3 regions of the Paractinoplanes hotanensis genome follow, and region 2 is predicted to be linked to each of the others. Evidence: riboswitches for the same ligand, from Rfam matches in the RefSeq annotation. Region 2 holds a riboswitch; each other region holds the start of a gene.
What was found. Region 2 has a riboswitch for cyclic di-AMP ahead of LXN57_RS17930 (coiled-coil domain-containing protein). Riboswitches for the same ligand answer to the same signal wherever they lie in the genome.
Positions count from the first base shown of each region.

Region 1 (9,754 bases), on a different contig from region 2:
ATCTTCCCGTGCCATGCTCCCTCGGTCTGCCCGTCATTGCCAATACCGGCCGTCACCCGGGCGAGCGGGGCGACGCCCGGACCCAGGTGGGTGCGGCCGCCGTGATTCTCGAAACCGCTCAGCGGGGGCAGCCCCAGCCGGGGGTCGATGTCGCCGCGGATCTCGCCGACCGCGCGGGTCTCGCCCCGGTCGGAGTGCAGGTCGAGCAGGCCCAGCCCGGGGCATTTGGCACCCTTGGCGAAGAACGAGTGACCGAACAACTGGTAACCCGCGCAGATGGCCAGCACGGCTGCGCCCTGGTTGACCGCGCGGTGCAGACCGCCGTCGTTGATCAGGCGCTGAGCCGCCAGAGCCTGCGGGCCGTCCTCGCCGCCGCCGATCAGATAGATGTCGGCCGTCGAAGGCATCGGCTGGTCGGAGCGCACGGAGTAGGTCTCGACCGGGATGCCGCGCATCGCCGCGCGCCGGGCCAGGATCAGCAGGTTGCCGCGGTCGCCGTAGGTCGACAGCAGGTCCGGGAAGATCCAGACGATGCGTAGGGCCTCAGTTGACACGGTCCAACTCCGCTCGGATGTCCTGGAACGCCGTGTAGTTGGCGATCACCTCGAGGCGCCCCATCGGGACCGACCGGATCGCCTCCTCGAAACTCAACACGTGCCGGAACGGGATTCCGTTCACTTCGAGGCGTACGGCGAGGTCGAACGCCCGGTCGCCGGTGATCAGCACCGGGCGGTTGTGCAGGGGCGAGAAGTCGACGTCGTACAGCCACGAGGTGTCGAACCCGTCGGGGTCCCGCGCGTTGATGGAGAGCAGCGTGGGCGCCTGCTCGGCCATGTCGAACGCCTCGAGCCAGCTGGCCGGGTTCTTGGCCAGCAGCAGGCGGATGTTGCGGCCGTCCCGGTCGACCTGGGCGTAGCGCCCGGCGATCGAGGCCACCGTCGAGAGCCGGGGGAGCGCCTCGATCGGGCGGACCCCGAACTCGGCCGCCACGGCCAGCGCGGTCGCCGCGTTGCCGATGTTCACCGTGCCCGGCAGCTGCAGCTTCACCAGGTGCCAGTCACCGCGCGGGTCGACCACGCCGTCGTCCTCGACCCGCCACTGCGCCTGCGGGCGGCGCAGCGGGCAACCGGTGCACCACCAGTCGCCGTTGGCGCGCTCGATCGGGTGGCCGCTCTCGGGGCAGACGAAGGAGTCGTCGAGCCAGCGCTGGCCGGCGCTGAACCAGGTGATGTGCGAGGAGCCCTGCGCGGCCCAGACCACCATCGGGTCGTCGGCGTTGGCCACCACCGAGACGTCGGGGTGGCCGGCCAGCGCGGTGCGCCACATCTGCGCCATCATCGCGACCTCTTTGGCCCGGTCGAGCTGGTCGCGCGAGAGGTTGAGCAGCGCCACCACGCGCGGGTTGGTCTCGTCGATCACCCGGGCCAGGTAGTGCTCGTCGACCTCGAGCACGGCGAACGGTGTGGCGCCCGCCTTGGCCAGCGCCGACGTGTGCCCGGTGGGCATGTTGGCGCCGAAGGAGTTGGTGGCCACCGGGCCGAGCACCCCGAGCGCGGCCGCCGCGAGCCGGGTGGTGGTCGTCTTGCCGTTGGTGCCGGACACGAGCGCGATCGCCCGGCCGGCGGCCAGGTGGGTCAGCAGCTCCGGATCGATCTTGAGGCCGATCCAGCCGCCGATGACCGAGCCGTCGCCGCGTCCCGCAGCCCTGGAGAGCGCGGCCGCGGTCTTCGACACGGAGGTCGCGACCTTGGCGCGCAGGGGCATTTTCCCGTCCGTCACGGCGACGAGGGTACCGGAACGGCAGGTTACGTCGAGTTGCCGAGAGTCCGATTTCAGCGTCCCGGGGCGGACGCTCCGGACAGCCATCGAGATCGGCCGTTCGGCCCACCCCATTTTGGCCGGTGAGAAAGGTTTGAACAGCGGAAGAGTGAATATCGGGCGACCGTCACCCCGATGGTGGCGAAGAATTATGTGTTCTGATTCACCCGTAACTGTAGACCGGTAGTGATTTGTCGATCACTCCTCGTTATGGCATTTATCGTCGCCTGGTAACAAATCGGACAGTGGTCGATATGCCAAACACTCTCAGTGACGAAAGCGGATACTGCAACCTTCGAGAAATTCGGGTAGCAAGGTCTGGCCGGCGGCACCCGCTGCCCGACTCGCGACGACCTGGTTCACGCCGAGCCCTGCCCCGGGCCGGTCGACGCGACCACCCGAGCACCATGTACGACCAACACAGGCATACGGGGGCAGGGACGGGGGACCCAATTCTGGTCCTCTCCGCGCCACCCGCTCCGGTGGCGACCACGGAGAAGACCTTGGGGTGAAGTCGCCTAACGGTGACCGGGCAGCCTTCCCGCCCGAACCCGACAGCTAACCTCGCAGGCGTGCCGGAGGGATATCTCTACCGTGCACGAACACAGTTCGAGCCGTGGCCGCCGCATGCGTGGCGCCGGCACCATCGCACTGTCACTGGGTCTCTGCCTTTGCGCCGGCCAGCTGGTCGCAGCCTCGCCGGCCAGCGCCGCCACCGTCACCCCCATCATGGCGGCGGCTGCCTCGGCGAAGGTCAAGCCCGTGGTCAAGACCTCGTACTCCACCCGGAAGGTCAAGTCCGGCAAGAGTGTCAAGGTGACCGCCAAGTACATCAACCCGGTCAACGGCAAGGTCGTCACGTCCGGCACGGTGCGCCTGCAGGCGTTCCGCAAGGGCAAGTGGGTCAACCAGACGTCGAAGAACCTGGGCAGCAGCGGCTCGGTCGCGCTCTCGTTCAAGCCTGGCACCAGCGGCTACCTGCGCGCCGTCTACGCCGGATCCGCGAAGTTCGCCTCGTTGACGGGCGGCAAGACGTATGTGAGCGTCGTGCCGAACGGCAACAAGATCATCAACGAGGCGAAGAGGCACGTCGGTTCGCTGTACAAGTTCGGTGCGGCCGGCCCCACGCGCTTCGACTGCTCGGGCTACACGATGTACGTCTACAAGAAGACGATCGGCAAGAAGCTGCCGCACAAGGCGAACCTGCAGCAGAAGTACGGCAAGTCGGTCGCCAAGAGCAAGAAGCAGATCGGCGACCTGATCGTCTTCCGGAGCGGCTCGTACGGGTCGCACGTCGGCATCTATGCCGGCAGCGGCTACATGTACGACTCGCCGCACACGGGCGCGCGCGTCTCGAAGCGCAAGATGTACGGCTCCAACTACGTGGTCCGCCGTCTGGTCTGACAACCGGGCACGGATCAGCAACTCAGCGGGGCGCGACCGGTTCGGTCGCGCCCTTGCTGTCAAGGACAGCCCGACCGGCACAGCCGGCCGGGCTGTCCTTATATATGCGAGTGGCCCGTGCGGCGCTCCACTACCCGGCCCGCGGTCCACCGCTCACTGCCCGGCGCCCCACCATCCGCCCCGGGGTCCACCGCTCACTGCCTGGCGCCCACCATCCGCCCCGCGGTCCTCCACTTTCCTCCCCCGGGTGGGTTGACAGGTTTCTTGTCTGGCGGCTTTGGGCGTGTTCGTCACGATTCTCAGCGGGCGCGCTGGAGGATGTCGGAAACCGGACGGGGTTGATCATGGTCTCGCCCTCCACTCGGCACCCCCCTCCCTGAGCTGGGGTTTCGTGTGCGAGCAACCTTCGCGACCCCGTCCATTCCGCTTGCGGGTGGAGGGAAGTGGAGTAGAGTGGAGCACAGTGGCAGGGCCGATGGCGAACCTCACCTGAGCGACCTGCCGACCCGAGTTGACAGGCGGACCGCGAACCGCCCGGGGGCAGGGGGTGGGCGCCGATGTTCCTCGGCACGCACACCCCACGCCTCGATGACAAGGGGCGGCTGATCCTTCCGGCGAAGTTCCGAGATGAGCTGGCGGGAGGCGTCGTGATCACCAAGGGGCAGGAACGCTGCTTGTACGTCTTCCCGATGCCGGAATTCCAGCGCATCGCCGGTCAGCTGCGGGAAGCGCCGGTCACGAACAAGGCGGCCCGGGCTTACGGCCGGGTCTTCTTCGCCAGCGCGCACGACGAGATCCCCGACAAGCAGGGCCGGGTCACCATCCCGGCGCACCTGCGGGGCTATGCGGGTCTCGACCGTGAGCTCGTGGTGATCGGGGCCAGCACCCGTGTCGAGATCTGGGACAAGCAGTCCTGGGAGGACTACCTCGCGGCGAGCGAGGACGAGTTCGCCGACATCGAAGAGGGGGTGCTGCCGGGCGGACTGTGAGGCGTGGCACTCGGCTGGGCCCGCGAAGGCCCGGACGTCGCGTTTTCCGTACTGCGAGATCTCCAGCCGCTCCCGCACCTGGCGCCTCTTCCCCGGCGCCAGGCGCGTGTACGGCCCAGGGCGAGCCCGATGGCAACGGGCGAGCACCCGGGCACGAGCGGATGGGGATCTGGCGGTACGGACGGGCGTCCGGGAAGCGTCGCGGAACGGTGACGGACGCGGCGGTGTGAGAGACAACCGGCAGGTCGGTGCCGGCGGGCGCGCGTGACAGCGAGTGGGGGTCGACATGGGGGAGCTTCGCGGCACGCACGTGCCGGTGCTGCTCGAGCGTTGCCTCGAGCTGCTCACCCCGGCCCTCGAGCTGCCGGGCGCCGTGCACGTCGATTTCACGCTGGGCCTGGGCGGTCACGCCGAGGCCGTCCTCGAGCGATTTCCCGAGGTTGTGCTGGTCGGGCTCGACCGCGACACCGAGGCGCTGACCCACGCCGGTCATCGCCTGGCCCGGTACGCCGGCCGCATGCGCCTGGTGCACGCGGTCTACGACGAGTTGCCGCGGGTGCTCGAGGAACTCGACCTCACCGAGTTCCACAGCGGACTGTTCGACCTCGGTGTGTCGTCGTTGCAGCTCGACGAGGCGGACCGCGGCTTCGCGTACGCCCAGGACGCTCCGCTCGACATGCGGATGGACCAGACGACGGGCTTCACGGCCGAGCAGGTCGTCAACGAGTACGAGCCGGGGGTGCTGGTGCGCATCCTGCGCCAGTACGGCGAGGAGAAGTTCGCCACCCGCGTTGTCTCGTCGATCGTCCGCGAGCGCCAGAAGGGCCGGATCACCTCGACGGCGCGACTGGCCGAGCTGGTCAAGGAGTCGATCCCGGCCGCCGCGCGGCGAACGGGTGGAAATCCCGCGAAAAGAACGTTTCAAGCGCTACGTATTGAGGTAAATGGCGAGCTCGCCACGCTCGAAGCGGCCATCCCGGCGGCTTTGGACGCGTTGGCGCCGAAAGGGCGCCTTGTGGTGATGAGCTACCAATCTTTGGAGGACCGGATCGTCAAGCGCGCCCTCACCGCGAGGACGCGCAGCACCGGGCCGGTCGACCTGCCGGTCGAACTGCCCGGGACGGGTCCGACGCTGCGGCTGCTGACAAGGGGGTCAGAACCGCCCAGCGAGCAGGAGGTCGCGGAGAACCCGCGAGCGGCTTCGGTGAAGCTGCGCGCGGTCGAGCGCCTCGATCGGCACGACGGAACTACCGGGGCCGCCCGCGAACGGCCCCGACTGTCTACAACGCACGGGGGACAAGGGCGGTTACGCCCGGGGGCACGTGAAGAGGGGGAGGGGGAAGCATGAGCGAGCGCAACCAGGCGCCGCGGTCGGGGGGCCGGACCGCGGATCCGCAGCGTCCGACCACCGGGCGCCGCGACACGACGGGTGTGAGCCGCGATGCGGACGCTCCGGGAAACGCCGGCCGGGGGGCGCGGCGATTCACCGGTGCCGAGGACGGCGGCGGGCCACGCCGGTCCGACACGCGCCGGTCAGGGATGCGGAGCGACGATCGCGACGCGAGCCGGCAGCGGGGCGAGGCACGTCCGGCGCGTTCCGCGCCGCGGGGTTCCGATTCCGTACGGGGTGAGCCGCGCGACACCGAGGCGGTGCGCAACCGGACCAGGGAAGCCGGAACTCCCCGCGGCAAGGCGCGCGACACGGAAGGCGTTCGCGCCCGGAGCCGGGATGCGGACGGCGTGCGCAGCCGCACGCGGGACACGGACGGCGTGCGGGCCAAGGCGCGCGACGACGTGCGAGCCAAGACGCGCGACACCGATGGTGTGCGAGCCAAGGCGCGCGACACCGACGGTGTGCGGGGCAAGGCGCGCGACACCGGCGCGGTTCGGGCCCGGGGCCGGGACACGGAAGGTGTGCGGGCCAAGGCGCGGGAGGCTTCGGGCGTACGGGAAACGCGGGACCGCAAGGCCGGCGTGCTCGGGGGCCGGGGCCGGATCGCGGGCGGCCGCAAGGTCGAGGCTCCGGTCGACGGCGCCGCCGCGCTCAAGCTCGAGGTCTCGGCCGAGCCGCTGCGGGCGACCGACGCGGCCGCCGCTCCTCGTCTGCGGGTCGCCCCGCCGCCGCCGATCCACGGTGGACCGCGGGCGCCGTTCGTGGCGACGGTGATCGGCGTAGTGATCGTCGGGGTGCTGGGCATCCTGCTGGTCAATACGAAGACCAACGAGAACTCGTTCCGCATCGCCGACCTGCAGAACCAGAACACCGCGCTCGAGAACCAGCGTCAGGACCTGGAGAACCAGGTGGTCGAGGCGTCGAGCATCGGCAACCTGGACGCCGCGGCCCGCCGCCTCGGTCTGGTCAAGGCGGACGACGTGGCCCAGATCCGGCTCCCGGACGGGAAGATCATCAACTTCCGGGGACCGGCCACCGGCAAGCGTTCGCCGACCGCCCAGGAGGGACTGAACGAGGGCACGCCGGTGACCGACAAGGGGGCCGACAACGTGACGCCCGCCGACGGCGCCGGGCGGTAGCCGGATGCCGCGGGCTGACGACACTCCACCGCGCCGGGGCGCTCAGCCCCGGCGCGGCACGTCTCGTGACGTGCCGGCCGACGACGACGCGACGGGCAAGCCGAGCCGGGGATTCGGCGGCATCGGTGACGCGCGGGCCTACACCCCGCGCGGGCGCACCGTGGCCGAGCGCGACCAGCGCACCCGTTCGCCGCGGGCCGGGCGCACCTCCGATCCGTTCCGCCCGGCGCTCCAGGTGCTCGACGGCGGGCAGCCGCCGCGCCGCGGGCGCCCGGCGGCCGAGCGCGAGACCCCGGTCGAACCGGAGAAGAAGGACAGGAAGCAGCCGCCTCGCAGCCGCCGGCCCGAGCTCGACTTCGACGACGAGCCGGAGGAGTTCGACCGCCGGCGCGGCCGCACGACCGCCCGCACGGGGTCGGCCGCGCGCACAGTGGCCGACAAGCCGCGTGGCCGGACGACCGCGACCAAGCCGGCTCGGCCGGGGCGGGTCACGGCCTCACCGCGTACGCCGGGGAAGGCCGCACCACGACGGACCGTGAGTGGACCGCGGGTCGACCGCGCCGTCCGCGCGGTCGCGACCGAGCCGCCCAAGCTGGCCAACAGCACCCGGCGTCTGCGGATCGGGGCCGTCCTCGCGCTGTCGTTGTTCGTGATGATCGGCGTCCGGCTGGTGATCCTCCAGGTGGCGGCGTCGCCCGAGGACGCCGACCGGCTGATCGAGCTGCGCGAGAGCCGCCTGGCCGAGGTGCGGCTGCCGGCGCCACGCGGCAGCATCCTCGACCGGGACGGCACCGTGCTCGCCCACAGCGTGGAGGCGCGCTTCGTCGGCGCCGACCCTGAGCTGGTCAAGGACCCGGCCCAGACGGCGTCGATCCTGTCGCCGATCATCGGGGTGCCCCAGTCGAAGCTGGTCCCGCTGATGACGCCGCACGATCGGCCCGGCGGCGGCGAGTCCCGGTTCGAGTTCCTGGCTCAGGGCGTGGACATCTCGACCGGCGAACGGATCCGCGCGATGGAGCTGCCCGGCATCGTGGTCAAGGAGGACGAGCGGCGCGACGTGCCGAACGCCGACCTGGCGGCGAACCTGATCGGCTTCACCGGCGCCGACAACTCCGGTCTGGAAGGTCTCGAGGCGCGCTACGACTCGCTGCTGCGCGGCACCGACGGCCAGCGCAAGTTCGAGATCGGCGCGGGTGACCTGAACAAGCCGATCCCGGGCGGCTTCGAGCAGCACACCGAGCCCCAGCCCGGCACCTCGCTCCAGCTCACCATCGACGGCGACCTGCAGTACGAGGTGCAGCGCATCCTGGCCGAGCAGATGAAGCAGGTGAAGGCCACCATCGGCGGCGCCGTCGTGATCGACGTTAAGACCGGCGAGGTGGTGGCCCAGGCGAGCTATCCCGCCTACAACGCGGCCAAGCCGGGCGACTTCACGCCGACCGAGCGCGAGGACGTGCCGAGCAGCATCGTGGCCGACCCCGGCTCGATCCACAAGGCGTTCATCTTCGGCGCGGCCCTGCAGGAGGGGCTGATCAAGCCGGATTCGGTGCTGACCATCGGTCCGGCCCTGGAGCGGGGCGGTTACCGCTTCCAGGACGGCCACCTGCAGCCCAAGGGCACCAAGATGACGATGCCGGGGCTGCTCGCGTACTCGTCCAACGTGGGCACGATCCTCATCGCCGACATGCTCGGCAAGGAGAAGGTCATCGAGTACCAGCAGAAGTTCGGGCTGGGCAGGTCGACCGGCGAGGGCATGCCGGGCGAGGCCGAGGGCAAGATCCTCGGACCGGACGAGTGGAGCGGCTCGGCGTCGGGCTCGGTGCCGATCGGCATGAGTGTGGACGCCACGCTGGTGCAGATGGCGGCCGGCTACGCGGCGATCGCCAACGACGGCGAGTACATCCAGCCCCACCTGATCAAGTCCATGATCTCGGGCCGCGGCGGCAAGGTCACCCACGCCGCGAAGCCGGAGCGGCACCGCGTGCTCGATCCGCACGTGGCGGCCGAGCTGCGCCTGATGATGGAGGCAGTGGTCGACACCAAGGGCGGCACCGGCACCCAGGCGGCCGTCCCCGGTTACCGGGTGGCGGGCAAGACCGGCACCGGCAAGCGGCTGATCGACGGCCAGTACACGAGCGCGAACTACGGCTCGTTCATCGGCATGGCGCCGGCCGACAACCCGCGGTACGTCATCGCGGTCTCGGCCGACGTGCCCAAGGGCACCGGTGGCGACGTGGCGGCGCCGGCCTTCGCCAAGATGATGTCGTTCGCGCTGCTGCACGGCCGGGTGCCGCCGTCCAGCACCAAGCCGCCGACGTTCAAGATCCACCCATGACCGCCCGTCCCGCCACCCCGCCGCCGCCCGGCAACGGACCGAAGGCTGAGCCGGCGTCGCATGGCGTTTTCCGTACGAAGCCGGGCACGGGGTAGGGTCTGACGCCGTGCCCGGCATTCCCCGTCCCGATACCGTCGCTCCGTACCGGCTGGCCCGGCTGGCCGCGCTGTTGCCGGCCACGCTGACCGGCGTCGATGCCGAGGTCAGCGGCGTGACGCACGACAGCCGCGCGGTCCGCCCGGGCGATCTCTACGCGGCGTTGCCCGGCGCCGTCCGGCACGGCGCCGAGTTCATCAGCGACGTGGCCGCGGCCGGCGCGGCCGCCGTGCTGACCGACGCCGCCGGCCACGCGGTCGCGGCCGCTGCGGGCCTGCCGGTGCTGGTGGCCGAGGACCCGCGGGCGGTGCTCGGCACGGCCGCGGCGGCGATCTACGGCGACCCGTCGGGCCGGCTGACGATGATCGGCATCACCGGCACGGCCGGCAAGACGTCGACGGCGTACCTCGTGGAATCGGGCCTGCGGGCGGCCGGCGTGGTCACCGGGCTGATCGGCACGGTCGAGACGCGCATCGGCGATCTGGTGGTCGACAGCGTGCGTACCACCCCCGAGGCCACCGACGTGCACGCCATCCTCGCCGCCGGCCTGGAGCGCGGGGTGGGCGCCGTGGTGATGGAG
Region 1 is NZ_JAMQOL010000041.1:48,648-58,401, reverse strand. Features, by position in the region: gene LXN57_RS28485 (type 1 glutamine amidotransferase) at 1-554, opposite strand, end outside; gene LXN57_RS28480 (Mur ligase family protein) at 544-1,764, opposite strand; cyclic di-AMP (ydaO/yuaA leader) riboswitch at 2,221-2,406, shown strand; gene LXN57_RS28475 (C40 family peptidase) at 2,413-3,222, shown strand; gene mraZ (division/cell wall cluster transcriptional repressor MraZ) at 3,780-4,211, shown strand; gene rsmH (16S rRNA (cytosine(1402)-N(4))-methyltransferase RsmH) at 4,498-5,559, shown strand; gene ftsL (cell division protein FtsL) at 5,952-6,743, shown strand; gene LXN57_RS28455 (peptidoglycan D,D-transpeptidase FtsI family protein) at 6,748-9,078, shown strand; gene LXN57_RS28450 (UDP-N-acetylmuramoyl-L-alanyl-D-glutamate--2,6-diaminopimelate ligase) at 9,185-9,754, shown strand, end outside.
Region 1: another riboswitch for cyclic di-AMP. It lies ahead of LXN57_RS28475 (C40 family peptidase); the one in region 2 lies ahead of LXN57_RS17930 (coiled-coil domain-containing protein).

Region 2 (9,754 bases):
TTCGCCGAGCGGATCGACGGCTGGCAGCTCGCGCTGGTCGAGTCCAACCCGATGCTGATCTACATCGAGCTCGTCCGGCACGCGCTGATGGAGAACGTCGATCTCGCCACGTCGGCACCGCTGCTGTGGCTGCAGGCCGCGATCTGGACCGTGCTTGTCGGGTTCGGCGGCTACGTCTACTTCTGGCGCGGAGAGAAGGGTTACGGCCGTGGCTGACCAGCGGCAACCAACCGTCATCGCGGACAATGCGAACATCGTCTACCGCATCTACGGCTCGGTGGCGCCGGGCGCGAACAGCCCGCTGGCCAGCCTCAAGCGGATCATGACGGGCAAGAAGAGCGCGGCCGTGCGCGAGGTGCACGCGGTCAAGGGCGTCAGCTTCGTGGCCTACAAGGGCGAGGCGATCGGCCTGATCGGCACCAACGGCTCCGGCAAGTCGACGCTGCTGCGGGCGATCGCCGGGCTGCTGCCGGTGGAGCGCGGCGGCGGCATCTACGCGGCCGGCCAGCCATCCCTCCTGGGGGTGAACGCGGCGCTGATGAACGACCTGTCCGGCGAGCGCAACGTCGAGCTGGGCTGCCTGGCCATGGGCATGTCACCGGCCGAGGTCAAGGAGCAGGCGCCCGGCATCATCGAGTTCTCCGGCATCAACGACCGGGGCGACTTCAGCTCGCTGCCGATGAAGACGTACTCGTCCGGCATGGCGGCCCGGCTGCGGTTCTCGATCGCGGCGGCCAAGAAGCACGACGTGCTGCTGATCGACGAGGCCTTGGCCACCGGTGACGCCAAGTTCCGCAAGCGCAGCGAGCAACGGGTCCGCGACCTGCGCAAGGAGGCCGGCACGGTCTTCCTGGTGAGCCACAGCGAGCAGTCGATCCGGGACACGTGCGAGCGCACCATCTGGCTGGAATCCGGCGTCATCCGGGCCGACGGCCTGACCGACGACGTGCTCAAGGAGTACGAGACCTACGTCAACAAGTGAGTAGGTAGGAGGCGTAGGCCCGCGAGCGCCGCTGGTGAGATGGGGCTCGGTTTTTCGACGGCCGCAGGGTTTGCGGACGGCGGAAAATCGCGTCCCATCTCACCAGCTACAAAGGCGCTCGCTCGCGGAGCGAAGCGGAGCCAGAGTTACCGCACCGAGAGGTGCACGTGGTTCGTGTGGTCGCTGGAAGGGTCCCCGTTTCCTCGGGAGTACGACTTCCAGCCACTGCTCGGCAGCCAGATGCGTTTGAACCAAATGACGTAGAGCACGCCCAGCCGGCTCGAGTTGCTGATGAAGTAGTTGGCCAGCCGGGTGCCGTACGTCTTGTCACCGCCCGACGCGACCCCGCCGAAGCCGTTCTTCTCGGCCGCGAAGTCGCACGCCTGGCCCTTGGGGTGCTCGCCGCTGTTCTGCTCGCGGAAGCACGCCACGTAGCGGGTGAACCCGTCGGCCTGAGCCTCCTTGAGCGCGTGCAGCGTGCGGGGCGTCAGGCAGCCGCTGGTGGTGGGGTCTTTCCGGGTGCAGCCCTCTTCGGACAGCGAGCCGTCCCGGTTGCGCGGAGCCGGGCTGGCCTTGTTGCTCGAACTGGCCTGACTGTCCGACGGCTCGTCGGCGTCCTCGCCGGCGTTCGCCGCCTTCAGCGCGTTCTCGGCCTGCACCTTGCGCTTGGCCATGAGGTTGACCTGCTTCTGCTGGTTGCGCACCTCGGCGTCGATGGCGAGCTTGGCCCGCTGCTGCGCGTCCCGGTTGGCCTTCAGATCGGCCACAGCGGCGTTTTCCTTGACCGCCACGGTCTCGAGCGTCTCGGCCCGATCGAGGAAGCTGCCGGACGAGTTGGCCGTGAGCAGCGCGGTCATCGGCCCGAGGCGGCCGGTGCGGTACGACTGCTGGACGATCTCGTCGATCGCGGCCTGGCGCGGGCCGAGTTCGGCGTCGAGCTGCTTGACCTTCGCGGCCAGTTGGGTTTGCCGCTTGCGGGAGTTGGTCAGCGCCTCCTGGGCCTCGAGGAAGCCCTTGGAGGCGGCCTGGAGCTGCTGGATCAGGGACTTGGGAGCGCCCTCGCCGTCGTCGCCGTTGTCGCCGGGGGCCGCGCCGGCCGGACCGGCCACCGCGACCGCGAGGCCGGAGATCGCGATGAGCAACGCCAATGACGATGCCAATCTTCGCCGGACAGTCTTGTGCCGCACACCTGTTCCTTCCGTCGGCCGCCGACCGAGTTAGCTGACGGGTTCGGGACGGAAGTGATCCCTACCGCTTGCGCGGATTCACCCCGGAAAGATTGGTTCCCCGGCTCGCCGTGAAGGCGATTAGGCGGCGGCCCCCTGGGGGTGAGGACCGCCACCGACCATACCCAACTCATCGAGCAATCGACAGTTATCGCACGCAGTGCAATTCGACCACGACCATCAGTCACGAGAATTACGGAATGTGTTGGCATGACTACGAAATTTGCCATTCCGCAGCGCTGAAGCGAAGCGAACTCTCGGGTAAACTGGCCGCCGGTTCTGCCACCGAGGCACCGCCCCCGAGGTGCCGGCAGGCCACCGCCCAATCGCCGCGAGGCGAGCCGGGGAACCAGGTCAGTGGGGTGTATCCGCGCAAGCGGTAGGGATCGCTTCCGTCCCGAACCCGTCAGCTAACCCGGTCGGCGGTTTACCGGAAGGAACTGCATTGACCGTACGACCCCGCCGGTGGCTGATGCTTGCCCTGGCGCCGATCGTGGCCCTGTCTTTCCTGGCCGCACCCGCTTCCCCGGCGAGCGCCGAGCCTGATGGCTCCTCGGCCACGCCCGACGAGGCGGGCGGCTCAGTCGCCAAGAACGCGACTCTGGACGACGTCATCGAGTCCTCGAACCGCAAATTCGTCGCCGCCAAGGCCGCGGTGGCGAGGTCGACGAAGGCGCAGAAGCGGCTGGCCGCCGAGATCAAGGTGGCCCAGGGCCGGCGCCTCGCCCTGTTGCCCGAGGTCAACGCGATCGCCGCGCAGCAGTACCGCACCGGCCACCTCGGCACGGCCGGCTTCCTGCTGGGCAGCCAGGGCTCGAGCGACTTCCTGCAGAAGGCCGTCTCGCTCGAAGAGATCAACACCATTCAGGACCGCAAGCTGGCCGAGCTGAACAAGGCGATCGACCAGGTCAACTCGAAGAAGGCCGCGCTCGACGCCGAGGTCAAGAAGCAGCAGACCAGCCTGGTCGTGATGCGCAAGCAGAAAGAGGCCGCGGACAAGGCCCTCGCCCTGGTCGGCGGTCAGAGCCTGACCCAGGGCGTCGTGCTCGCCGAGTCACCGACCGCGGCGCCGGCTCCGCGCGACTCGAACGGCGGCTTCCCGAGCCTGCCCTGCAACGTCGACGACCCGACGACCGGCGGCTGCATCACCGCGCGCACGCTGCACATGTTGAAGGAAACGCAGAAGGCCGGCTTCGATCGGTTCGTCGGCTGTCATCGCAACGGCGGGCCGTTCGAACACCCGAAGGGCCGGGCCTGCGACTGGTCGTTGCAGGATCGGGGCTTCGCGGTCGCGCACAACGCGGACATGAAGACCTACGGCAACAACCTGATGGCATTCCTCGTGCGTAATGCCGACCGCCTCGGCATCTATTACGTCATCTGGTACAAGCAGATCTGGTTCCCGACCAGGGGCTGGAGTTCCTACAGCGGGCCAAGCGCGCACACCGACCATGTGCACGTGTCGATGCTCTGATATCGAGAGGCGAGAAGCCTCGAGTACGCGAAAAGGGGCCCCGGAGAAATCCGGGGCCCCTTTTGCTGTCCGCTTACGAGGTGGCCCGCCGAACCGGAGCACGCCCCGCCGGCTGGACCGGCGCGGGGCCGACCGGGTGCGCCGGTGGAATGGGCACCGTCACCGGCTTGACCTGGGTGACCTCGACGTCCTTGCCGTGGTGCTGGAGCACCAGGCGAGCCGATCCGCCGCCGTTGCGCAGCGAGTACGTGGCGTCCTCCGCGGTCACGTTCACCCGCAGCCGCAGCCCGCGCCAGAGCAGCGAGAACTCCAGGTTGTTGATCCGGCTGGGCAGGCGCGGCGCGAACGACAACTGACCGTTGAAGTCGCGCATGCCGCCCAGACCGGCCACCAGCGAGATCCACGTGCCGGCCAGCGACGCGATGTGCAGGCCGTCCCGCGAGTTCTGGTGCAGGTCGTGCAGGTCCATCAGGGCGGCCTCGCCCAGGTAGTCGTGGGCCAGCTCGAGGTGGCCCACCTCGGCCGCCATCACGGCCTGGACGCAGGCCGACAGCGACGAGTCGCGCACCGTACGGGCGTCGTAGTAGGCGAAGTTGCGGGCCTTCTCCTCCGGGGTGAAGGCGTCACCGCGGATGTACATCGCCATGACCAGGTCGGCCTGCTTGACCACCTGCTTGCGGTACAGGTCGAAGTACGGGTAGTTGAGCAGCAGCGGGTACGCCTCGGGTGGGGTGTTCTCGAAGTCCCACTCCTGCAGCCGCGTGAAGCCCTCGGACTGCTGGTGGACGCCCAGCTCCTTGTCGAACGGGATGTGCACCGAGGCCGCCGCGTCCCGCCAGCTCGCCGTCTCCTCGTCGTCCACGCCCAGCTTGCGGGCGAGGTCGGGGTGCCGCTTGGCCGCATCGGCCGCGGCCAGCATGTTCTGCTGGGCCAGCAGGTTGGTGTAGATGTTGTCGTCGACCACGGCCGTGTACTCGTCCGGGCCGGTGACGCCGTCGATGTGGAAGCGGCCGTGCCGGTCGTGGTGCCCCAGCGAGCGCCACAGCCGGGCGGTCTCGATCAGCAGCTCGAGGCCGACCTCACGCTCGAAGTCGTAGTCGCCGGTGGCCTGCACGTAGCGGCGGACCGCGTCGGCGATGTCGGCGCCGATGTGGAAGCCCGCCGTGCCGGCCGGCCAGTAGGCCGAGCACTCCTGCCCGCGGATCGTGCGCCACGGGAAGGCCGCACCCTGCAGACCGAGCGTCTGAGCCCGCTCCCGGGCCAGGTCGAGCGTCGAGTGGCGCCAGCGCAGCACGTCGGCCGCCGCGGACGGCTGGGTGTACGTGAGGGCGGGCAGCACGAAGGTCTCGGCGTCCCAGAACGTGTGGCCGTCGTATCCGGGCCCGGAGAGGCCCTTGGAGCCGATCGGCCGCTGCTCGGCCCGGGCGCCGGCCTGGAGCGTGTGGAACAGTCCGAAGCGGACCGCCTGCTGCACCTCGGGGTCGCCCTCGACCTTGACGTCGGAGTGGTCCCAGAAGGCGTCCAGGTAGTCGCGCTGGGCCTCGACCAGGCCCTCCCAGCCGTCCAGCCGGGCGCTGGCCAGTGCCGCGCCGACCTGGTCGCGTACGGCGGGCAGCGAGCGGTGGCTGGACCAGCCGTACGCGGCCAGCTTGACCACGCGCAGCTTCTGGCCCGGCTCGAGCTTGCAGGCGACGGTCGTCCGCAGCCAGTCCGGGTGGCCCTCGGTGGTCACCGCGTGCTTGCCCGGCGTCTCCACCAGGTGTTCCATCGCGGCCGCCATGCGCAGGTCACTCGCCTTGGTGCGGTGCACCAGCAGACCGCCGGTGCGCTGCTCGAGCATCTCCTCGGCCTGCAGCGGGTGGTCGAGCACGGCGGCGACCCGCGGGTCCTTGCTCATCGGCGGGAGCTGCTCGTTGGCCACCAGCTCGGACTGCAGGATGAGCCGGGACGGGCCGTCGAGCGGCTCGACCTCGTACAGGAAGGCCACCACGGCACGCTGGGTGAAGGAGACCATTCGTACGCTGCGGACCCGGATCGCCTGTCCGGAAGGAGACACCCATTCCACGGTGCGCTCGAGGGTGCCGGCCCGCAGGTCGAGCACGCGCTCGTGCGACCGCAGCTCGCCGTAGCGCACGTCGAACGGCTCGTCGTCGACCAACAGCCGCATGAGCTTGGCGTTGGTGACATTGACCATCGTCTGGCCGGACTCGGGAAAGCCGTAGCCGGCCTCCGCGTACGGCAGCGGGCGGAGCTCGTAGAACGAGTTCAGGTAGGTGCCGGGCAAGCCGTGCGGCTCACCCTCGTCCAGGTTCCCGCGTATCCCGATGTGACCGTTGGCCAGCGCGAACACGGACTCGGACTGGGCCAGCAGATCCAGGTCGAGTCGCGTCTCCCGGATGTGCCAGGGGTCCACGGGATATGCCCGTTCACGGATCACGGTGGTGCCTCTCGAAAATCAGAAAGGAGAAAGTCTTTCGATATAAACGCTGATACGCGTTCAGCGCGTCAGGAGTTCGGACAGGTCGGTGACGACGATGTCGGCACCGTTGTCCAGAAGGGCCTGAGTCTGGCCCACCCGGTCAACCCCGATCGTTATCCCGAACTTGCCCGCGTGGCCCGCCGCGACCCCGGCCAGAGCGTCCTCGTAGACGGCACAGTTCTCGGGCGGAACGCCGAGCTTCTGGGCAGCAAGGAGGAACGTGTCGGGTGCGGGCTTGCCGGGCAAGTTTTGCTCACGGGCGGTGATCCCGTCCACGCGTACCTCTATGAGGTCCGCGATACCCGCTGCCTCCAGGACGTCCTTGCAGTTGGCGCTCGCGGACACGACGGCGCGCCGCAGGCCGGCGTCACGCGCGGCCTTCAGGTAGGCGACCGATCCGTCGTAGACCTGGACGGCGCCCTCCTTGATCTTCTGCAGGACGAGGAGGTTCTTGCGGTTGCCGACGCCGTTCACGGTCTGCAGGTCGGGACCGTCGTCCGGGCTGCCCTCGGGAAGGGTGATCTCGCGAGAGGCCAGGAAGGTACGAACACCGTCAGCGCGCTGCCGGCCGTCGACATATAGGTGGTAGTCGGCGCCGGAATCGAAGGGCACGAACTCCTGCCCGTGCTGCGCCGACCACTTCTCGAGGAACTCGTCGAAGGTCAGCTTCCAGGCAGCATTGTGCACCAGGGCGGTCTGGGTGAGCACGCCATCAAGATCAAAAAGGCATGCAGTCACATGAGTAGGTAGTCCGAGCACGCGCCCAATGTAGTCGCACCTCGGCACCCATGAGTCCGGAAGGGCTGCTTCACGTTTCGACGGCGGGTTTACGCCCAGTTCAACGTGCTATTGCGAACTCGTGTCGACCGGCGTGGCGATCAAGATCCGCAACCCGATCGTGGTACCGATCGGACCGGTCGCGACGGTGACCTCGTCGCACAGCTGGTAGGCGAGCCAGATGCCCCGGCCGCCCACCTCGAACGCCTCGGGCACCTCGGGAGACGCCAGGAACCGCGCCGGGATGCCGGGGCCGGAATCGGTGACCGAGCACCACGCCGAGCCGCCGGAGACCCAGAGCAGCAACCGCCCGGTGCCCCCGGCGTGCAGCACGACGTTGGTGACGACCTCGTTGACGGCGAGGATGAAGCCGTGCAGACGGTCACCGCCGAGACCGGCCTCACGCAGACGGGCGGAAACCTCGTGACGCACCTGGGCGATGTCGTCGCGGCCGAAGCGGCGGTCGGCCAGCCGGCCGGAGTCCCGCGACAACGGCTCGGCAAGGACCGCCTCCGTCCCCGGAGCCGGCCGCACACCCTGCTTCACTGTGTCCTCCACCGTGGTGCAGCCTACGCGGTGTGCCACCTCGGTGGCACCACGCGTCCACGTTTCGGTTTCCGTCCGTTCCAGGGTCGGATGGGCCCGGCAGTGAATCAGAACAGGTCGGCGATCGTCCGGAAGATCTCCGCGTAGAAGTTCCCGTCGATGTCCCGGTACAGGCTGAAGTCCTTGTCCGGGCTGCCGAAGAACGGCCGCAACGTCCACGCCAGCTGGGTGCCGACGAAGCCGAAGAGCAGGATCCAGATGTAGAGCAGGGTCATGCTCGGCGGCGTCTGCGCGCCGACCGGCTGGCCCGGGCGCGGGCGCGGGTGCTGCTGCGCGAAGCCGGGCGGCGGGATCTGCACCACCGGGGGCTGAACCGGCATGGGGACCGGAGCCGGCCCGGCGGCCGGTGCGGCCCCGTTCGCGGCGCCCTCGGTGGCCGGGGCGCCGGCCGGAACCAGATCCCTGACCGGCTCCGGAGCCGGCGCCACAGCCGGTGCGGCCACCTTCGGGGTGAGCAGCCCGTGTTCGTTGAGCACCCGCATGCCACCGGTCAGGAACCGCAGGCCGACCAGCGCCGACAGTCCCAGGATGGCCACGTTGAGCAGCTTGAAGAACGCGTAGTCGGGCGCCGTGATCAGGAAGAACAGGCTGATCGGCGCGAACGCCAGCGCCAGCATGGCGGTCACCGTGAGGGCCACCGTCACCAGCGAGAGCGACTGCCGGATCGACAGCTGGGCGCCGAACACCAGGTTGAACAGGTACAGGGTCGGCAGACAGATCGCGAGCGTGACCAGGAACAGCAGCGGCAGCTTGACCGCCGACGTCAGGGCCATCAGCACGCCGTGGAAGGAGCCGAGCACCGCCCCGTAGACGGCCAGGGCGACCACCGAGCTGACCAGCATCTGGCCGGTCAGCCGGGGCAGGTCGCGGTCCTCCACGATCTGCTGCCAGATGCCCTGTTTGTCGCGCAGGATGCGCTCGATAACCAAGAGTCCGGACGCGTTCGCCACGTGCCTACCCCCAAGGTCGGGTCCGTATCGTCGATACGCCATCGCACCGACGTGTGGGCGGAACGGTACGCCATGGGTGCAACCAGGGGAAGTGGAAGTCAGCGCCAGCCCACGTCGATGCGGTCCCCGCGCTCGTCGAAGAAGTGCAGGGCGTCCATCCGCACGGCGACCGAGAGCGGATGTCCGGCCGTCACCGGCGGATAGGGCGCCAGCCGCACGCCCAGCTCGGCCGGGCGCCGGTGGTGCCGCCCGGGGTCGTTGAGCACGCTTTCCGGCCCGGACTCGCGGGCCGGGGCTCCGGCCGAGCCGTTGGAGCGCCCGGCCAGCCGCTGGAGGGCGCCGCCGAACCGCTTGAGCGGGCCACCGGGCGGAAGCTCGTCGTCGCGCGCCCGGGCGCCCGGGTCGTCGAGGACGATCGCGGTCGCGCCGATGTCGAGAAAGGCCAGCGACTCGTGCCCGTGGTGCTCCAGGTAGCGGATCCGGCCGCGCAACACGTCACCCGGCACGTCGGGCGCGACCGGGGTCAGCGCCTCGGCCCGCATCCCGACCACGATCCGCTCACCGTGGTAGTGCGCCACCGCGCGCGCCCGGATGTCGTTCCAGGGCAGGTAGAGCGCCTGCTCGCCGAAGTTGAGCTCGATGTAGCGCTCGAGGTGCACGTAGACGGCCGCCTCGAGCAGGTTCATCCGCGGAGCGCCCAGGAAGGCCGCCACATAGAGGGTGGCCGGCCGCCCGTAGACCTCGGTGGGCGTGCCGATGTCCTGCAGGACGCCCTTGCGCATGATCGCCACCCGGTCGGCCATGGTCAGCGCCTCGGCCTGGTCGTGGGTCACGTACATGGTGGTGACGCCCAGCTCGCGGGTCAGGCCGGTGATCTCGGCCCGCAGCTCCGCGCGCAGCCCGCTGTCGAGGTTGGAGAGCGGCTCGTCCATCAGGAAGAGGCCCGGGCGGCGCACGATCGCGCGGCCCATCGCGACCCGCTGCCGCTGCCCGCCGGAGAGCTGGCTCGGCTTGCGCCGCAGCACGTCCCCGATGCCCAGCGCGGAGGCCACGTCGCCCACCCGCTCGACCCGTGGGGCGGGGTCGATGCCGGAGAGCTTGAGCGGGAAGCCGATGTTGTCGCCCACCGTCATGTGCGGATAGAGCGCGAAATCCTGGAAGACCATGGCGATGCTGCGGTCACGGGGCGCCAGCTCGAGCACCGGGTCGCCGTTGAGCAGGATGTCGCCCTCGGTCGGGTCCTCGAGCCCGGCGATCATC
Region 2 is NZ_JAMQOL010000022.1:89,618-99,371, reverse strand. Features, by position in the region: gene LXN57_RS17940 (ABC transporter permease) at 1-216, shown strand, start outside; gene LXN57_RS17935 (ABC transporter ATP-binding protein) at 209-982, shown strand; gene LXN57_RS17930 (coiled-coil domain-containing protein) at 1,129-2,169, opposite strand; cyclic di-AMP (ydaO/yuaA leader) riboswitch at 2,173-2,306, opposite strand; cyclic di-AMP (ydaO/yuaA leader) riboswitch at 2,518-2,650, shown strand; gene LXN57_RS17925 (coiled-coil domain-containing protein) at 2,654-3,682, shown strand; gene LXN57_RS17920 (glycoside hydrolase family 65 protein) at 3,756-6,119, opposite strand; gene LXN57_RS17915 (beta-phosphoglucomutase family hydrolase) at 6,180-6,920, opposite strand; gene LXN57_RS17910 (ATP-binding protein) at 7,008-7,496, opposite strand; gene LXN57_RS17905 (hypothetical protein) at 7,592-8,494, opposite strand; gene LXN57_RS17900 (ABC transporter ATP-binding protein) at 8,593-9,754, opposite strand, start outside.

Region 3 (9,754 bases), on a different contig from region 2:
AGCGGGGACGGTGTCCGGTGGGCCGGTGCCATTCTTGTCCTGGTCGGGTCGCCAGGTCGGAAACTCCGGGGGTTCGCCGAGGGGGATGTCGTCGAACTCCGGCCGTTGCAGCAGAAGCCGGAGCAGTTGCTCTGCGCCGGCCTTGGTGAAGTCGGAGACGGTGTACACCGTCGTCGAGGAAGGAGTCAAGAAGTCCGGAACTCCGGCGAGAGTCTGACCCGGTAGGACGACCGGCACAAATTTCTGAAGATCGTCCTGTGTGGCGTAGAACGCGTCGCGCACCAGCCGGGCCTCCCACTGCACGCCGCGGCCGTGGTCCGGTCCTGATCGGCCCTCCGCTCGCTGTCGGTACAGGTCGGAAGCAACGCAGAGCACGACATCTGCCTCACGGATCTGATCTGCGGTCCACAGGGCCCAGTCTTGCCGCTGACCCGCGGCCACCATGTCCAGGCGTGCGTCGATGCCGTTCGCACGTAGGAATGCCCAGAGCTCGCGTACGACGTCGTCGTGCTTTTCCTGGTGTGCGTAGGAGATGAAGACTCGTCTGGACAAACCGTCACCCCGTATCCGAGCCGGCCAGCGCGCTGAGACCGGCGAGGCATGACCACTTCCAGTGTTGTCGGCCAGGATGATGAACCTACAACAGTCGCCGGCATCACATGGCTGTCCGTGCGGTTGCTGGCGGTTGTCGACGTGGACGACCCGATCGTCCCGTCCCAGGCGCTCGAGATCACCCTGGAGTGGTGAAGGACTCGGTCTGATCCGGCTCGAACTGGGTAAACGAGTCTGTCCGACCCTGAGAGAGACGAGTAGCCGCACCATGATGATCTGGCCTGGTTCGCCGTACCCGCTCGGCGCCTCCTACGACGGCGGCGGCACGAACTTCGCCCTGTTCTCGGAAGTCGCCGAGCGCGTCGAGCTGTGCCTGTTCGACGACGACGGCACCGAGACGCGCATCGACCTGCCCGAGCGGGAGGCGATGGTGTGGCACGGGTATCTGCCGCGGATCGTGCCGGGGCAGCGCTACGGCTACCGCGTGCACGGTCCGTACGACCCGGGCGCCGGGCTGCGCTGCAATCCCAGCAAGCTGTTGCTCGACCCGTACGCGAAGGCCATCGAGGGACACAACGACTGGAACGAGGCGTTGTTCTCGTACCGGTTCGGCGATCCCGACGCCTACAACGACGACGACTCGGCCCCGTACGCGATGAAGTCGGTGGTCGTGAACCCGTACTTCGACTGGGCCAACGACCGGCCGCTGCGCATCCCGTTCCATCAGACGGTCATCTACGAGGCGCACGTCAAGGGCATGACCGAACACAACCCGCGGATCCCCGAGGACGTCCGGGGCACCTACTCCGGCCTGGCTCACCCGGCGATGATCAAGCACTTCAAGGAGCTGGGTGTCACAGCGGTCGAACTGATGCCGGTGCACCAGTTCGTGCACGACAGCAACCTGGTCGAGCGTGGCCTGCGCAACTACTGGGGCTACAACACCATCGGCTTCTTCGCGCCGCACAACGACTACGCGTCCTTCGGCGGCCGCGGCGGGCAGGTGCAGGAGTTCAAGTCGATGGTCAAGGCGCTGCACGCGGCGGGCATCGAGGTGATCCTCGACGTGGTCTACAACCACACCGCCGAGGGCAACCACATGGGCCCCACGCTGTCGTTCAAGGGCATCGACAACCCGGCGTACTACCGGCTCGTCAACGACGACAAGCAGTACTACTACGACACCACCGGCACCGGGAACAGCCTCAACGTGCGCCACCACGAGTCGTTGCGGCTCATCATGGACTCGTTGCGCTACTGGGTGACCGAGATGCACGTCGACGGTTTCCGGTTCGACCTGGCCGCCGCGCTGGCCCGCGACTTCCACGAGGTGAACCGGCTGGCCGCCTTCTTCGACCTGGTCAACCAGGACCCGGTCGTCTCGCAGGTCAAGCTGATCGCCGAGCCGTGGGACGTCGGCGACGGCGGCTACCAGGTCGGCGGCTTCCCGCCGTTGTGGACCGAGTGGAACGGCAAGTACCGCGACAGCGTGCGGGACTTCTGGCGCGGCGAACCGGCCTCGCTGGGCGAGTTCGCGTCCCGGTTCGCGGGCAGTTCCGACCTGTACGAGATCGACGGACGGCGGCCGATCGCGTCCATCAACTTCGTGACCGCGCACGACGGCTTCACGCTGAACGACCTGGTCTCGTACAACGAGAAGCACAACGACGCCAACGGTGAGGGCAACCGCGACGGGGAGAGCCACAACCGGTCGTGGAACTGTGGCGTGGAAGGCCCGACCGACGACTCGGAGGTCGTCGCGCTGCGCGAACGGCAGAAGCGCAACTTCCTGGCGACCTTGCTGCTGTCGCAGGGCGTGCCGATGATCGCGCACGGCGACGAGCTCGGCCGCACCCAGGGCGGCAACAACAACGTCTACGCCCAGGACAACGAGATCAGCTGGATCGACTGGGCCGACGCGCGCCACCACGACGTGCAGACCGTCTTCACCCGGCAACTGACCCGCCTGCGGGCCGAGCACCCGATCTTCCGCCGCCGCCGCTTCTTCACCGGCGCCCCCGCCGGCGAGTCGAAGCTGCCCGACATCGCCTGGCTGCGGCTGGACGGCACGCCCATGCGCGACGAGGACTGGTCGCCCGAGGCCTCCCGCACGGTGGCGGTGTTCCTCAACGGCCACGGCATCCCCGAGTCGGACGCCCTGGGCGAGGCCATCGTCGACGACTCCTTCCTGACGCTGTTCAACCCGTCGCCCGAGGAGGTCGAGTTCACCCTGCCCGAGCCGGCCTACGGCCAGGCGTGGGAGATCGCCGTCGACACCGCCGACCCCCTGCTGGCCAACGCCGGCACGGTCAAGGCCCAGGAGGGCGTACGGGTCCCCGCCCACGCCATGCTCGTGCTGCGCTGCCAGTACTGAGCGACTCAGCTGTCCGCGTCCGGCCGGGCCACGGGTTCCTGGCCGGACGAACAGGGTCACGCGACCAGAGATGTCGATACGCGCACCTGTCTGCGGTTTCTCCGGGCCGCGTTGCTTTCGCGCGTCGCCCGTCCTGTAATCGTCAGCGGAGGTGCGTGATGAGCGAATGGACGACGATCGTGGTCGGCGTCGACGGTTCCCCCGGCAGCCGGAAGGCCCTCGCATGGGCCGCGGCCGAAGCCGCAGATCACGGTTCCGGGCTGCTCGTGCTCAACGTCTGGGAGCACACTCTGCTGCCGCCGGCGGGTAGCGTCAGCGTGTCGGAGCGCATGGTCCCCGAGCCCAGCCGGACCACCGCCGACGAGCTGCTCCAGGTGATCAAGGAGGAGCTCGGCGAGAACCCGCCGGTCCCGGTCAAGGCCCACGTCCGCCAGGGCCGCCCCGCCAGGATCCTGATAGACGAGTCCGAGGGCGCCGACCTGCTCGTTGTCGGCCATCGCGGCCTCGGGGGCTTCGCCGGACTGGTGCTCGGCTCGGTCAGCCAGCACGTGGCCGCGTACGCGAAATGCCCGGTGACCGTCGTCCGGTGAACCGCGGGCGTACATAGACGAATCTAAATGGAAACTTAAGTTTTACGTGTGTCGATCCCCCCTGTCGCGGGCAAACGCGACATGATCTCACGTATCGACAGGCATTAATGCCTGTGATCGTGGGGAGGAAACACGTGAGATTTGCTGTCGCGCTGGCCGGCGCTATCGCCCTGGTCAGTGGGAGCCTGGTGGTCACCACCACGAACGCGCAAGCCGCGCCGGCCACACCCGGCTCGTCACTGCTCGACCAGGCCGGTTCGGCGATCAAGAAGTCCGGTCAGGACAGGTACACGGTCTACAGCAGCAAGAAGGGGACTGTCCGCTACACCCGCACCTACGACGGCCTGCGCGTCGCCGGCGGTGATCTGGTCATCCGCACCAAGGCCGACGGCACGTACGCGGGCTCCTCGGTCGGTCTGGTCAAGCCCCTCAGCCTGGGCACCAAGCCGTCGGTCAGCGCCGAGCGGGCGGCGGCCACGGCCAAGGGCGAGTTCGAGGGCGCCATCACCGGCGCCGGGAAACCGGAGCTCTTCGTCGACGCGACCAGCGGCATCGGCCGGCTGTCGTGGGAGACCGTGATCACCGGGTGGCAGCCGGACAAGCAGACGCCGTCGCGCTTCCACGTCATCTCCGACGCGCTGACCGGGGCCGTCGTCGGCTCGTACGACGAGATCGAGAACGTCGCCGGCACCGGCAACAGCATCTATTCCGGCGCGGTCGCGCTCGAGTCCACGGCGGCCGGGTCCTCGTACAACCTGGTCGATCCCACCCGCGGTGGCGGCCTGACCTGCGACATGAACAACCGTACGTCGGGCGCCTGCACCACCTTCACCGACGCCGACAACACCTGGGGCACCGGGGCCGCCGCCGACCGGCAGTCGGCCGCGGTCGACGCGCACTTCGGCGCCGCGGTGACCTTCGACTACTTCAAGGACGTGCACGGCCGCAACGGCATCTTCGGCGACGGGCGGGGCGTGCCGTCGCGGGTCCACTACGGCAGCAACTACGTGAACGCGTTCTGGGACGGCGCGCAGATGACCTACGGCGACGGCAGCGGCAACGCCAAGCCGCTGGTCGCGCTGGACGTGGCCGGGCACGAGATGGCGCACGGCGTCACCGAGAACGTGGTGCCGGGCGGCCTGACCTACTCCGGCGAGTCCGGCGGCCTGAACGAGGCCACCAGCGACATCTTCGGCAGCATGGTCGAGTTCCACGCGAACAGCGCGACGGACGCCGGCGACTACGACATCGGCGAGAAGATCGACATCAACGGCAACGGCTCGCCGCTGCGCTACATGTACAACCCGACGCTCGACGGGCGCTCGCACGGCTGCTGGTCGACGAGCACCCGCAGCGTCGACGTGCACTACTCGTCCGGCGTGGCCAACCACTTCTTCTTCAACCTGGCCGAGGGCAGCGGGGCCGGTCCGTACGGGACCTCGCCGGTCTGCGGCACGGCCGACCCGGTGGTGGGCATCGGCAAGGAGAAGGCCGCGAAGATCTGGTTCCGGGCGCTCGACTCGTACTTCGTCTCGAACACCGGCTACGTCAGCACCGCGACCCCGGGCAACACCGCGCGGGCCTATTCGCTGTCCGCCGCCAGCGACCTGTACGGCTTCTGCGGCGCCGAGTACAAGGCGGTCCAAGCCGCGTGGACCTCGGTGAACGTGGCCGGCGCCGACGAGGAGTGCTCGACCGGCAACGACTTCTCGGTGGCTCTCTCGGCGGCGACCGCTGCCGTCGGCCCCGGCGAATCGACCACGGTCACGGCGACCACCGCGCTGGTCAACGGCGAGGCGGAGCCGATCACCTTCGCGGCCGGCGCCACCCCGGCCGGCGTGACCGTCTCGTTCGAGCCGGCCACCGTCACGGCCGGTGAGTCCACCACGATCACAGTGAGTGCTGACGCCACCGCGGCACGGACGAGCGGAGCGATCCGGATCACCGCGACGGCCCCGTCGATCACCCGGACGCGGGACCTGACGGTCACGGTCAACAGCGGCGCGCGGTGCGCCGCCACCAGCACCACGGCCGTGCCGATCCCCGACAACACGACGGTGACCAGCACCGTCACGATCGACGGGTGCACCGCCACGCCGTCGGCGACGAGCGGGGTCGAGGTGCACATCCGGCACACCTACATCGGTGACCTGGTGGTCAGCCTGATCGCCCCCGACGGCACGGCCTACGTCCTGCACAACCGGGCCGAAGGCAGCACCGACAACATCGACCGGACGTACGCGGTCAACCTGGCCGGCGAGACTGCCGACGGCACCTGGACCCTGCGGGTGCAGGACGCCGCCACGGTCGACACCGGCGCCCTGACCGGCTGGACCCTCTCGCTGTGACGGATCGCGGTGCCCGCCGTCCGGGCGGGCACCGCTGTCCCCCGCACGCTCCGGACGACGCCCGACCGGCTCAGCCCGGTGCGCGCGCGGACATAAGCTGAGTGCCATGGATCGAGCGACCGACCTGCGCTGGTACGAGGCGCTGCAGCAGATCTTGGCGGGCGCCCACCTGTGGCGTCCGGACGAGGTCGCCCCCGCCCTCGACGTGGTGATGGCGCGGCTCAGGATCCGCACCCGCATCTGGGTGGTCAACTACGAGCAGACGGCGCTGACCCCCCTGCCGCAGCCGGGTCCGGCGCCCGAGGTCCTGCCGATCGACGGCACCCTGCCGGGCCGGGTGTTCACCCGGGTCCGCTCCGCTCCGGCCGGCGACGGGCCCGGCTACCGCTGGTGGACCCCGATGGTCGACGGCACCGACCGCCTCGGCGTGATCGAGTTCGTCGGCGGTGACGCCGCCGTGGCCCGTGAAGAGGCCTTCCCGGAGCGTTGTGAACTGGTCGCCGGCCTCGTCGGCCACCTGATGAACAGCGCGAAGCAGCGCGGCGACCACCTGGAACGGGCCCGCCGGTCCCAGCCGATGTCGACCGCCGCCGAGCTGCTGTGGGCGTCGCTGCCACCGCTGACCGCCAGCTTCGACCGGGCCGTGGTCAGCGCCGTCCTCCAGCCCTGCTACGACGTGGGCGGGGACGGATTCGACTACGCAGTCGACGACGGTGTCATGTGGCTCGCGGTGCTGGACGCGGCGGGCCGCGGGCTGGAGGCCGGCCTGACGTGCACGGTCGCGCTGGCCGCGCTCCGGGCGGCCCGGCGGGCCGGCGGGGGACTGGTCGATCAGGCGCGGGCGGTCGACACCGCGCTGACCGGGCAGTTCCGCGACAGCCGCTTCGCCACCGCCGTACTGGCCGAACTGCACCTGGACACCGGCCGGCTGCGCTACCTCAACGCCGGGCATCCGGCCCCGGTCGTGCTGCGCGGCGGGCGCGCGGTGCTCGAGCTCAAGGCCGGTCGCCGCCTGCCGCTGGGCTTGCCCGACGCGGCGGCCGAGGTGGCCGAGGAGACGTTCGAGCCGGACGACCGGCTGCTGCTCTACACCGACGGCGTGACCGAGGCGCGAACGTCCGGCGGCGAACGGTTCGGCCTGTTCCGCATGATCGACCTGGTGGAACGCAACGCCGCAGCCGCGCTGCCCGCGCCCGAGACGGTGCGCCGGCTGGCCCGGGCGGTCATCGAGCACCAGGGCCGGCCGCCTGCCGACGACGCCACGCTCGTGCTCGTCGAGTGGTCGGCGGCCGCTTCGTTGAATACTCTGCCGACGGCAACGCAGCCGGACGAGATCGAGGAACCAGCATGACCGAACAGCTGACGGTGACCGTCGGTAAGGCCGACGGCCGGGACACCGTGCTGACCGTGAGCGGTGAACTCGACCGTGACGTCACTCACGTGCTCGAGGAAGCCGGCGAGGCCGCGCTGGCCTCCGGCGTCGAACGACTGGTGCTCGACCTGCGCGGCCTGACGTTCTGCGACTCGAGCGGCCTGCGCATCCTCGTCCAGCTGCACCGGCTGGCCGAGGACCGGGGCGTCTCGCTGCGCCTGGCCGAGCTGCACCCGTCGGTCTCGACGGTGGTCGAGGTCGTCAACCTCGACCGAATGCTTGCGCTGTACCCGACGGTCGCGGCTGCGCTGCTCCGACCTGCGGGTTAAGGCCGATACGGGCCACTCGCCGGGACATTCGCGGATCTGAGAGCCTTTTCACCTTCCGCCCTTCGGGCTTGGCCGTACGGGCCCGGGCGTGGATACCGTCGGCCGGTCCGCGAACGTGGACGCCCCGGGCGGAACGCCGAATCCCTGCCGCCGCCCCGAGGGAAACGAACCCAGGCATGGAGCGGGGGAACCACACGTTCCTCGGCGCGCCGACGCGCGCCTCGGGGTGAAGCCGCCACGTGCGGCCGGGCACCTCAGCCCGAACCCGACAGCTCACCTCGCAGGCGTGGAGGTAGCTCTCTCATGGCATTTGCACAGAAGACCCGTGTCGCGCTCGGACTGGCGGCCGCGGGTGTCGCCGGCGCGGTCAGCCTGCTCGGCCCGGCCTCCCCGGCCCAGGCCGCAGTGAACTGGGACGCCATCGCCAAGTGCGAGTCCGGTGGCAACTGGAGCATCAACACCGGCAACGGCTACTACGGTGGCCTGCAGTTCAGCCGCAGCACGTGGAAGGCGTACGGCGGCACGAAGTACGCCGCGACCGCGAACAAGGCCACCAAGGCCGAGCAGATCAGAATCGCCGAGAAGGTGCTGAAGGGCCAGGGCATCGGCGCCTGGCCGACCTGCGGCAAGAAGGCCGGCGCAGCCAAGGCAGCCGCCAAGAAGTCGACCGCCGCGAAGAAGTCGGCGACCGCGAAGAAGTCGGCGACCGCGAAGAAGTCGGCGACCGCCAAGAAGGCGACGGCCGCCAAGAAGTCGACGGTCAAGGCCACGGGCAAGCACTACGTCGTCCGCTCCGGCGACACCCTGGCCAAGATCGCCGCCAAGAATCACGTCAAGGGCGGCTGGAAGACCCTTTACCAGCTGAACAAGTCGATCCTGGACAGCCCGGACATGATCTTCCCGGGTCAGCGCCTGGCGCTCTGACCGCTACCGCCCCGGCCCCGGTTGCGGGGCCGGGGCGGCTCGGAGCCGATCGAGCACGCTCGGAGCCTGCGGCGACATCGCCGTGGGTGCGGCCACGCTCGGTGCAGGCGGCGGATCTCGCCGTGGGTGCGGCCACGCTCAGAGCAGGCGGCGGATCTCGCCGTAGGTGCGGTAGAAGCCGCCGCGGGCGGCCTCGCGCACGCCGGTCACGACGTAGCGGCTGCCGCGTTCGCGGATGCCCTTGGGGAACTGGACCTGCCAATCCTGGTGGTAGCCGGACGAGACCACGCGGATGCGCAGGCGGCCGCCCTCTTCGATGCACTCGACGACCACGCCGCCGGCGATGTCGTGGACGACCTCGACCGTTGTGGACGGCACGACGGCCGGCATGCGGGGCGGGGCCTTCACGTCGACCGGCTCGGGGATCGTGCCCGCGACGGCGGCCTGGATGGCCGGCTCGCTCGCGTCGATGCAGGACAGCGATCCGTCGGTGGTGACGATGTAGAGGCGCTCGTCGTGGTATTGCATCGAGTAGGCCGAGCCGCAACCGGTGGACAGCTTCCACAGGCGGGCGCCCGAGGTGTCGAAGCAGTAGATCGAGGAGCTGCTGTCGCCGGCGAAGATGTAGCGACCGTTTTCGGCGGTGGCGCAGGAGAAGACGGGGGCGTCGCACTCGTACGTCCGGCGGTGGACACCGTTCTTGCCGAGCTGGACGACCTGGCGCCGCCCGGTGCCGGCGTAGAGCGAGTCGCCCTCCTGCCAGCCGAACAGCACATTGCTGGTTCGCGTGTTCCACAGCTCCTGCCCGGTGCGCCAGTCGTAGCTGGTGACGCCCTTGGAGTGGCCGTGGTGCACGGCCCGGGTGTCGCAGCGGACCATCCAGGCGCTGGAGCCGTGGCCCTGACGGCGCCAGAGGAACTCGTCCTCGTGGTCGATGGCGGCGATGCCGCCGCCGGAGTCGGAGACCCCGAGCACGCCGTCGTGGATGTCGAGCCAGTAGATGTCGATGTCGGCGGCGATGCGGTAGGCCAGCCGGGGCACCTTGCCGGAGAGGTCGTAGACGTTGCCGTCGTCGCAGCCCGCGTAGATCCAGTCGTCGTCGGCGACCAGGCACTTCACGCCGTCGGGCAGGCGGAACTGCTGGAGCACCTCGGCGCCGTGGCTGAGCGTGGTGATCAGGCCGCTCTCGTTGCCGACCATGCACACGTCGTCGTCGACGAAGATGCCGAAGGCCGGGCTGCCCGACTTGTAGCGCCACAGCATGG
Region 3 is NZ_JAMQOL010000084.1:15,676-25,429, forward strand. Features, by position in the region: gene LXN57_RS45490 (toll/interleukin-1 receptor domain-containing protein) at 1-552, opposite strand, end outside; gene LXN57_RS45495 (hypothetical protein) at 601-747, shown strand; gene glgX (glycogen debranching protein GlgX) at 821-2,926, shown strand; gene LXN57_RS45505 (universal stress protein) at 3,085-3,516, shown strand; gene LXN57_RS45510 (M4 family metallopeptidase) at 3,651-5,864, shown strand; gene LXN57_RS45515 (PP2C family protein-serine/threonine phosphatase) at 5,971-7,215, shown strand; gene LXN57_RS45520 (STAS domain-containing protein) at 7,212-7,565, shown strand; cyclic di-AMP (ydaO/yuaA leader) riboswitch at 7,721-7,866, shown strand; gene LXN57_RS45525 (LysM peptidoglycan-binding domain-containing protein) at 7,869-8,489, shown strand; gene LXN57_RS45530 (WGR domain-containing protein) at 8,628-9,754, opposite strand, start outside.
Region 3: another riboswitch for cyclic di-AMP. It lies ahead of LXN57_RS45525 (LysM peptidoglycan-binding domain-containing protein); the one in region 2 lies ahead of LXN57_RS17930 (coiled-coil domain-containing protein).